Regions from separate parts of the Mesorhizobium sp. WSM1386 genome, predicted to be linked through region 2. Evidence: predicted binding sites of a transcription regulator. Region 2 holds the regulator's gene; each other region holds the start of a gene.

Region 1 (2,196 bases), 1.4 Mb from region 2:
GCGATGTCTTCCAGCATGGCCTTGCGGCGATCACCGAAGCCCGGAGCCTTGACGGCGGCGATCTTCAGGCCGCCACGCAGCTTGTTGACGACCAGCGTGGCCAGGGCCTCGCCTTCGACGTCTTCCGAGATGATGAGCAGCGGCTTGGAGGTCTGCACGACGGCTTCGAGAACCGGCAGCATCGCCTGCAGGTTGGAGAGCTTCTTCTCGTGGAGCAGGATGTAGGCGTCCTCGAGATCGGCAACCATCTTGTCGGCGTTGGTGACGAAGTAGGGCGAGAGGTAGCCGCGGTCGAACTGCATGCCTTCGACGACTTCGAGTTCGGTCTCGGCGGTCTTGGCTTCCTCAACCGTGATGACGCCTTCGTTGCCGACCTTCTGCATCGCTTCGGCGATCATGGCACCAACCGACTCGTCCCCATTGCCGGCGATGGTGCCGACCTGGGCGACTTCCTCGGAGGTCTTGATCTTCTTGGCAGCCTCGCCGAGCGCCGCGACGACTTCGGTGACGGCGAGATCGATGCCGCGCTTCAGGTCCATCGGGTTCATGCCGGCGGCAACGGCCTTATGGCCTTCCTGGACGATCGACTGCGCCAGAACGGTCGCGGTCGTGGTGCCGTCGCCGGCAATGTCGTTGGTCTTCGAAGCAACTTCGCGGACCATCTGCGCGCCCATGTTCTCGAACTTGTCTTCGAGCTCGATTTCCTTGGCGACGGTGACGCCGTCCTTGGTGATGCGCGGGGCGCCGAACGACTTGTCGATGACGACGTTGCGACCCTTGGGGCCGAGCGTGACCTTCACCGCGTCGGCGAGGATGTTGACGCCGCGCAGCATGCGCTCGCGGGCATCACGGGAGAATTTTACGTCTTTGGCAGCCATTTTTAGCTCCTGGCAGGGGCTTTGGTCGAGCCCGGGAATTCAGTTGACGGGGAAAGGCCTGATATCAGCCGATAATGCCCATGATGTCGGATTCCTTCATGATCAGAAGGTCCTCGCCATTGAGCTTGACTTCCGTGCCCGACCACTTGCCGAACAGGATGCGGTCGCCGTCCTTGACGTCCAGCGGGACCAGCTTGCCAGCTTCGTCGCGAGCGCCGGAGCCGACGGCGATGATCTCGCCTTCCTGCGGCTTTTCCTTTGCCGTATCCGGGATGATGATCCCGCCAGCGGTCTTGGATTCGGATTCGACCCGGCGAACGACCACGCGGTCATGCAGCGGTCGGAAGTTCGACTTTGCCATTTTTGGATGTCCCTGGTGTGGATGGTTGAACAGTTCTCCGTAGCCGGAGCGTCGTTAGCACTCTACTCCGGCGAGTGCTAACGATGCACAAATAGGCCTTGGATTATTTTCGGTCAAGACTGGAGGAGGGGGCATTCGGGCACGCCGCTAAGCCTGCGACCTGCGGATTTGGCTTGTAAGCGATTGCCCGTTCATAGTGCAAGTTCTCCGGCACTGGACATACTGTCAGGCGCTGGCTCAATTATTCTACAGGCTATCACATCGATCCTCATTGCCGTCCCCTTCAGTAGGTTTAGCCGGTCGATCGTTCTGCCGCCGGTGCGACCAGAGCTTCAAAATTCATGCCAAGCGGGCGAAAAGAGTGACGGCATTTGTTCTCCCTTCGGAATCGGTCAAACGAGATCACGCCCCCTGCATCATCGTGTCGCGGAGTCTACAAAGCTGACACGAGGTTGGTCGACATGCATCATTTGGAAGAATGCCGCGAGATCCTCGCGGCCAAGGACTTCTGCCGCGTAAAGCAGTGCGCAAGCGACTGCGCCAGTGCTTTTTTAAAGGTGTGGGCTCATTGCCAGGTGCGACTTGCTCCCGCATTGCCTTATCCCATATAGCTCGGCGCGACACAGGAGTCGCCAGAGCTTCAATCCATCAGCCGCGGCTCTCTTGCCCATTCATTTAACAAGGAAGAGATTATGAGGCGGCAGACTCGACCGTTCATAGTGGAGGTCAAACACAAGCGCAGTCATCCGCGACGAGGTGGTGCCATCTGGGCCGATGTCGATCTCTCCGCAGCTATGGCCGAGACGACAACGGAGATTGAACAGACCGAGCGGCCGATGGCTGGATGTATTGACTCCACTCCGTCACCCCCTGATGCTGAACATATGCACAGTCCACGAGCGGAGCATCTTATGCCAGAACCGTCGCACGCCAAGTCAGAAGCCGGAACCGAACCGC
Region 2 (2,196 bases):
AGGTCGCCATTGGGTGCCGCGCGTACCACGCGCGGATTGTCGATGCCGGACGCGATCAGCTCGGCCGAAAAGCCTTCCGGCAGTTGCGGTTTGGCGTCCGCCGGCCTTTCGGCAAGGCCGGCGCTGTTCGAGGCCGACTTGGCGAGATTGGGCTTCGGCAGGTCTTCCGGCTTGATCAGGCGGCGCACGCCGGGCTTGTCGGCGCGCCAGTCGCCAAAGGCGGCCGGACCCTTCAGCACCGGCTGGTCGGCCTGCTGGGCGAACGCCGCGGTCGCGAGGAGCAGTGCGGAAAGCCCCAGTCCGGCCATTCGGGTCCCAGCGATCATTGTCGTCCCTCCACCTGGTCGCGAAGGAAGTATCAACGGCCGGTTTGTCCCTGGGTTCCGTCTTGCTTCCGGGTTCAGGTCCCGGCGGCGTAAAAATCGTCGTCGAGGCGCTTTTCCAAGGCGACGAGATCCGCCGGCAGCGGCAGGCCCATGGCGCGCATTTCGCGCAGCTTCTCGCGCAGCTGTTCCTGGATTTCGTGCTGGTCTTCCGGCTGGTTGACCATTTCCTCCAGCAGCAGGCTGATCCGGGCCTTGAACTCTTCGAGCGCCATTCTTTTTCTCCTTGGCGGCCAGGAAGCGCAGGAAGTCGCCGCTCGCAGGCCGGCTGAATATCAATACACCTAGCGCAGCATGCGCGATATCAGCTGTGCCGTGTAATCCACCATCGGCACGATGCGCGCGTAATTCAGCCGGGTCGGGCCGATGACGCCGAGCGCCCCGACGACGCGGGCATCCTTGTCGCGATAGGGCGCGACCACCAGCGACGAGCCCGACAGCGAGAACAGCTTGTTTTCCGAGCCGATGAAGATGCGCACGCCCGATCCCTGCTCGGCCAGGTCAAGCAGCTGGATCAGCCCGTCCTGCGTCTCCATGTCCTCGAAAAGGTGCCGCAGCAGTTCGATATCGGCCTGCGCGGTGACGTTTTCGAGCAGGTTGGCCCGGCCGCGCACGATGAGCCGCGCCGGCAGGCCGCTTTCGGCGCCCGCCCATACCGCCAGCCCCTTCTCGACGAGATCCTGCGACAGCGTGTCCAGCGCAGCCCTTGTCTCTTCCTTGATGCGGGCGATCTCGGTCCGTGCCTCGGCCAGCGTGCGGCCCCGAATATGCGCGTTGAGGAAATTCGAGGCCTCGTGCAATTGCGAGACGGTGATGCCGGCGGGCAGCTCGACGACGCGGTTTTCGACGTCGCCATTCTGCGACACCAGCACGGCAAGTGCCTTGGTCGGCTCCAGCTGGATGAATTCGATGTGCTTCAGCGCCACCTCGTTCTTGGCGGCCAGCACCAGGCCGGCGCCACGCGACATGCCCGACAGCATCTGGCTGGCCTCGGTCAGCATATGCTCCAGCGTCGCGCCCGAGCCCGAGGCCCGCACCTGTGCCTCGATGGTGCGGCGCTCCTCGTCGGAGAGGTCGCCAAGTTCCATGAAGGCATCGACGAAGAAACGCAGGCCCGCCTGCGTCGGCAGCCGGCCGGCCGAGATGTGCGGCGCATAGATCAGCCCGAGGTGTTCCAGGTCGCTCATCACATTGCGGATGGTGGCCGGCGACAGCGAGGAGGGCAGGATGCGCGACAGGCTGCGCGAGCCCACGGGCTCGCCATCCCTGAGATAGGAATCGACGATGCGCCGGAAGATGTCGCGTGAGCGCATGTCGAGTGATTGAAGTGCGGGCGATTGCGAACTCGGATCGACTGCCTTGGTCATACGGCCAAAAACCTCCTTGTTCAGGATATAGACTTCGGCACGGTGGGCGCAACCCGGTGTCTGCATGAGATCGCCCGGCGTCTGTGTCAGATCGCCCGGTGCCTATGTCGGGCCATTTTCCTTTGCGCCCTAGGCCTGGTGAGGCTACAAGCCGGCCAAGATTCCGAAAATGACAAGAAAGAAGCCTGAATGCGCCCCTCCAAACGCCAATTCGACGAAATGCGCGCCATCTCCTTCGAGCGCGGCGTCTCCAAGCACGCCGAAGGCTCGTGCCTGGTGAAGTTCGGCGACACCCATGTCCTGTGCACGGCGAGCCTCGAGGAGAAGGTGCCGGGCTGGATGCGCAATTCCGGCAAGGGCTGGGTGACAGCCGAATATGGCATGCTGCCGCGCTCGACCGGCGAGCGCATGCGCCGCGAGGCATCCGCCGGCAAGCAGGGCGGCCG
Region 3 (2,196 bases), 2.3 Mb from region 2:
GACCACCAGCGTGGCGAGCGCCTCGCCCTCGACATCCTCGGCGATGATCAGGAGCGGCTTGCCCGACTGCACCACCGCCTCCAGCGCCGGAAGTAGTGCCTGCAGGTTCGAGAGCTTCTTCTCGTGGATCAGCACATAGGGCTCGTCGAGTTCGACGCGCATCTTGTCCTGATTGGTGATGAAATAAGGGCTGAGATAGCCGCGGTCGAACTGCATGCCCTCAACGACTTCGAGCTCGGTCTCGGCGGTCTTGGCCTCCTCGACGGTGATCACGCCTTCATTGCCGACCTTCTCCATCGCCTCGGCGAGGAAGCGGCCGATCTCGGCATCGCCGTTGGCCGAGATGGTGCCGACCTGCGCGATCTCGTCGTTCCTGGTCACATCGCGGGCATTGGCCTTCAGCTCTGCCACCACCGCCTCCACGGCCTTGTCGATGCCGCGCTTCAGATCCATCGGGTTCATCCCCGAGGCAACCGCCTTGGCGCCTTCCTTGACGATGGCCTGGGCAAGAACGGTCGCGGTCGTGGTGCCGTCGCCGGCGATGTCGTTGGTCTTGGACGCCACTTCGCGCACCATCTGCGCGCCCATGTTCTCGAACTTGTCCTCAAGCTCGATCTCCTTGGCGACGGTGACGCCGTCCTTGGTGATGCGCGGGGCGCCGAATGATTTGTCGATCACCACGTTGCGGCCCTTGGGGCCGAGCGTCACCTTCACCGCATTGGCGAGAATATCGACGCCGCGCAGCATCTTCTCGCGCGCTTCGGTGTGGAATTTAACCTCTTTGGCAGCCATTGGATCACTCCTTCATCTAGGCAGCATTCGTTGACTGGTTGAATTTCCAAGAAGCCGTCAGGCGGCCTTCTTGATCTGCGCGGCCTCTTCGATCACGCCCATCACGTCACTTTCCTTCATGACGAGCAGATCCTGGCCGTCGAGCCGTATCTCGGTGCCGGACCATTTGCCGAACAGGATGCGGTCGCCGACCTTGACGTCGAGCTCGACCAGCTTGCCGCCGTCGTCGCGCGCGCCGGGACCGACAGCGAGTACCTCGCCTTCCTGCGGCTTCTCCTTGGCGGTGTCGGGAATGATGATGCCGCCCGCGGTCTTTTCCTCGGCGTCGATGCGGCGGACCAGGATACGGTCATGCAATGGACGGAACGCCATTTCGTTCTCCTTCTGGACAAACATGTTTTTCGCGGTTCCTCCGCAACCGGACCGGCAAAATCGGCCGGCGCGGAACGCAGCGACCCTTGCTCAGGCATCGCGCGCGCATATCGAGCTAGTTTTGCCGTTTTTAGGTTTCAAGAGCCCCGCCAAAAAATTTTGGCACTCCTGCGCCGCGAGTGCCAAGAGCCTGTTATCGCGACCTTATCCAGGTCGGATGCCGGCTTGAATCTTCTATCCTTGTTCAACAGATTATACGCGGCTGGCGCATCCCGGGCGCCGGAACCGCGATCCGCTCAAGGAGTTGTTTGCAGACGGAGCACATCGATGGACCGACAGATTTTTTCGCCGCTCACCTCCACCCCTGCCGCCGAAAGCTCCAACCGCGCGCTTGACCGCCTGCTCCAGGATACCAGCGACGGCGACGTCTCGGCACTGCGCCAGCCGAGCGGCGATTCCATCACCACTTAAAACTGGCTGGATGCCTAATACCTGACAGGAAGGAGAAACGAATGATCGCAAGCGTCAGCAAGGAATTCCGCCTCCAGATGGAAGGCTACGGCCTGACCACTGCGGAGATTCACTATCACCTGCCCGATCATCCGAGCCTGCTCCAGCTCTATGTCTGGCAGGATTATGACCTTGCGCCCGAGTTCCCCGAGCTTCACGGGTTCCTATCCTATTGGGAGCGCCAACTCGAAGGCCCGCTGCACTCGGTTCGCGTCGCCCACCACCGGCTGATCCAGCCTTCGGAATGGCGGGCCATCGACGGCATCATCGCTATCCAGTAGCGCGAGCAACCCGCTCCAAACCCGCCAAATCCATGGAGCTGGTCGGAAGTCGAAGCAGACATTTGAAGGCGACGCGCGGCACCACCTCACCAGAAGCCGATCAACGACCTCAATATCGCCGTGGGGCCGATCGCTTCCCGGCAGGTCCTGCGAAACCCGGCTCGGCCCGTTGCGGCAAGCACGTCGCGGTCGATGTCACCTAGGATAAAGCGTGCATTGCGCCAGCCGATCCTGGCGAGCG
Region 4 (2,196 bases), 2.1 Mb from region 2:
TCGGGTTCATGCCGGCGGCGACCAGCTTGGCGCCTTCGCGCAGGATCGAGGCGGCCAGCACGGTTGCCGTGGTGGTGCCGTCGCCGGCGAGGTCATTGGTCTTCGAGGCCACTTCGCGCACCATCTGCGCGCCCATGTTCTCGAACTTGTCGGCAAGCTCGATTTCCTTGGCAACGGTGACGCCGTCCTTGGTGATGCGCGGCGCGCCATAGGCCTTGTCGATGACGACATTGCGGCCCTTGGGACCGAGGGTAACCTTGACGGCGTTGTTGAGAAGCTCGACGCCGCGCAGCATGCGGTCGCGCGCGTCGGTGGCGAATTTGATTTCCTTGGCAGACATTTTTTCAATCCCGTTCGTGTGAGTGGACCCGTTCGCCACCGAGCCGCCGAAGCTCGGTGTCTGCCGGGTCAGGCGGCCTTCTTGGCCGCAGGTTTGTCGGTGACGGCCGTCTCGCTCTTGTCGATGACGCCAGTCTCGCTCTTGTCGATGACGCCCATGATGTCGGCTTCCTTCATGATCAGAAGGTCCTCGCCGTCGATCTTGACCTCGGTGCCCGACCATTTGCCGAACAGGATGAGGTCGCCGGCCTTGACGTCGAGCGGCACAAGCGCGCCGTTTTCGTCGCGTGCGCCGGGGCCGACAGCGATGACTTCGCCTTCCTGCGGCTTTTCCTTGGCAGTGTCGGGGATGATGATGCCGCCCTTGGATTTGATATCGCCTTCGGCGCGCCGGATGACGACGCGATCGTGGAGTGGCCGAAACTTCATGAGAACTTCTTTCTGGGGCCGGCTTAGGCGGCCGCACCCATCCTATAGGCGCTTTGGCACTCGATAGATAGGAGTGCCAAAATTATTCGCGACCAAAATTAAATATTGAAAAGTATTATTTCGGCACCTGGTTTCGTGGTACCCAAACCCAGTCAAATAATTCAAAAAATTGAATTTTGCCGGTCGAGTGCCTATTTATCGGACAAGTTCACTCTCACGATTTCAGGGCACAAGGAGATTTCCACAATGGCCGACGGCAATCAGACGATCATGGAAAAAGCTGAAGCCCGCTTTGTCGACAAGCAGAAGAAGACGGCGGAGCGCAACAAGGCCACCGCCGAGTACATGTCCGAGGCAAGGGCCAGGGAGATCAAGACGGCAAGGCTGAGGCAATTGCGCCTGGCCAAGGAAGAGGCCGACCGCGTCGCGGAAGCCCTGAACCCGACGCCGAAGAAGAAGCGGGCGGTGAAGAAAGCCTAAGCAATTCCAGGAAAAGTGCGAAGCGCTTTCCCTTGGGAATGGCGCCAAAACAAAGGAGGCAAGAACATGAGCCTGACCTTTCCTAACCGCAGCCGCAGCTATGACGAAGCCGGCAAGCGGATCCGCTTCGTCGGCCATGACGGCATGTTCCAGATTTCCTTTTCCGTCGCCGCCGACGCGATGACCAAGATCCAGCCGCGAACCAGCGCCACCGAAGCCGGCTATCTCGCCACCTTCGACACCGAAAGCAGCGTCATTCGCGATGTGGCGTCGAAGGCCTACGATCGCACACGCAAGAGCATGTATGTGTTGACATCGGACGATTTCGGCTGAGACCTGCTTCCGAATGCGGTGAACCGGATCAGGGCTTGCGTTCTGCTCCCCGCATTGCAGTTGCACTGACGGCCAATGCATGTCGCCCAAAAGTACCTGGGGTTTGGGGAAACGACATGAAAACAAAGACCTAAAGCAATTCGCATGAATCCGCTTCAGCGCGACGCGATTTAGGAATCAGCTCTTTCGTTCCGCCCTCTCCCGGCGTTTGACGTCGCGGACATTCATCTGCACCACCATGTCCTCGGCATCCCGCGGGCTCATGCCCACCATCACTCTTTGCCGCACCACGGCGGGCTGGCCGGTGAAGACATCGATGATGGTCCAGCTCTGGGGAAGCTCCATTCGCAGTGCGTAGCGATTTGCCATCTGGCGTCCCGTCTTTCGGCCCGGCCGCTCTGTCGAGCCTCAACCCTTGATCAAGAAAAACACGGCAGCCAGGATTGTTACCGTCCAGGCGATGACCGACAGCTTCAACGCCATGCCGCCATGCGTGACCAGGACCTCGCGCAGTCGAGGCATGATACCCGCCGGCCGGGCTCGCACCGCCGCCCCGGCGGCGGGCGCCTTGACGCCCTGTTTCCCGAAGACCGGCAGCAGCGATGGTTCACGCAC

Evidence for each region. The regulator HrcA, encoded in region 2, represses chaperone genes, less so after heat shock. The targets are predictions, from matches to a motif close to GTTAGCACTCNCNNNNNGNGAGTGCTAAC.
Region 1: a site for HrcA is predicted at 1,293-1,321, ahead of groES (co-chaperone GroES). Genes of this name have one in related genera too.
Region 3: a site for HrcA is predicted at 1,323-1,351, ahead of AC0NIH_RS15180 (co-chaperone GroES). Genes of this name have one in related genera too.
Region 4: a site for HrcA is predicted at 821-849, ahead of AC0NIH_RS14250 (co-chaperone GroES). Genes of this name have one in related genera too.

The regions. Positions count from the first base shown of each region.
Region 1 is NZ_CM148373.1:6,154,445-6,156,640, reverse strand. It holds gene groL (chaperonin GroEL) at 1-878, opposite strand, end outside; gene groES (co-chaperone GroES) at 943-1,239, opposite strand; gene AC0NIH_RS30020 (transposase) at 1,932-2,196, shown strand, end outside.
Region 2 is NZ_CM148373.1:785,269-787,464, reverse strand. It holds gene AC0NIH_RS03740 (PQQ-dependent sugar dehydrogenase) at 1-326, opposite strand, end outside; gene AC0NIH_RS03735 (hypothetical protein) at 401-598, opposite strand; gene hrcA (heat-inducible transcriptional repressor HrcA) at 668-1,750, opposite strand; gene rph (ribonuclease PH) at 1,940-2,196, shown strand, end outside.
Region 3 is NZ_CM148373.1:3,093,292-3,095,487, reverse strand. It holds gene groL (chaperonin GroEL) at 1-792, opposite strand, end outside; gene AC0NIH_RS15180 (co-chaperone GroES) at 850-1,164, opposite strand; gene AC0NIH_RS15175 (hypothetical protein) at 1,492-1,635, shown strand; gene AC0NIH_RS15170 (usg protein) at 1,677-1,955, shown strand; gene AC0NIH_RS15165 (sulfotransferase family protein) at 2,042-2,196, opposite strand, start outside.
Region 4 is NZ_CM148373.1:2,917,709-2,919,904, reverse strand. It holds gene groL (chaperonin GroEL) at 1-340, opposite strand, end outside; gene AC0NIH_RS14250 (co-chaperone GroES) at 409-768, opposite strand; gene AC0NIH_RS14245 (hypothetical protein) at 1,015-1,248, shown strand; gene AC0NIH_RS14240 (DUF1488 family protein) at 1,315-1,581, shown strand; gene AC0NIH_RS14235 (hypothetical protein) at 1,759-1,950, opposite strand; gene AC0NIH_RS14230 (hypothetical protein) at 1,990-2,196, opposite strand, start outside.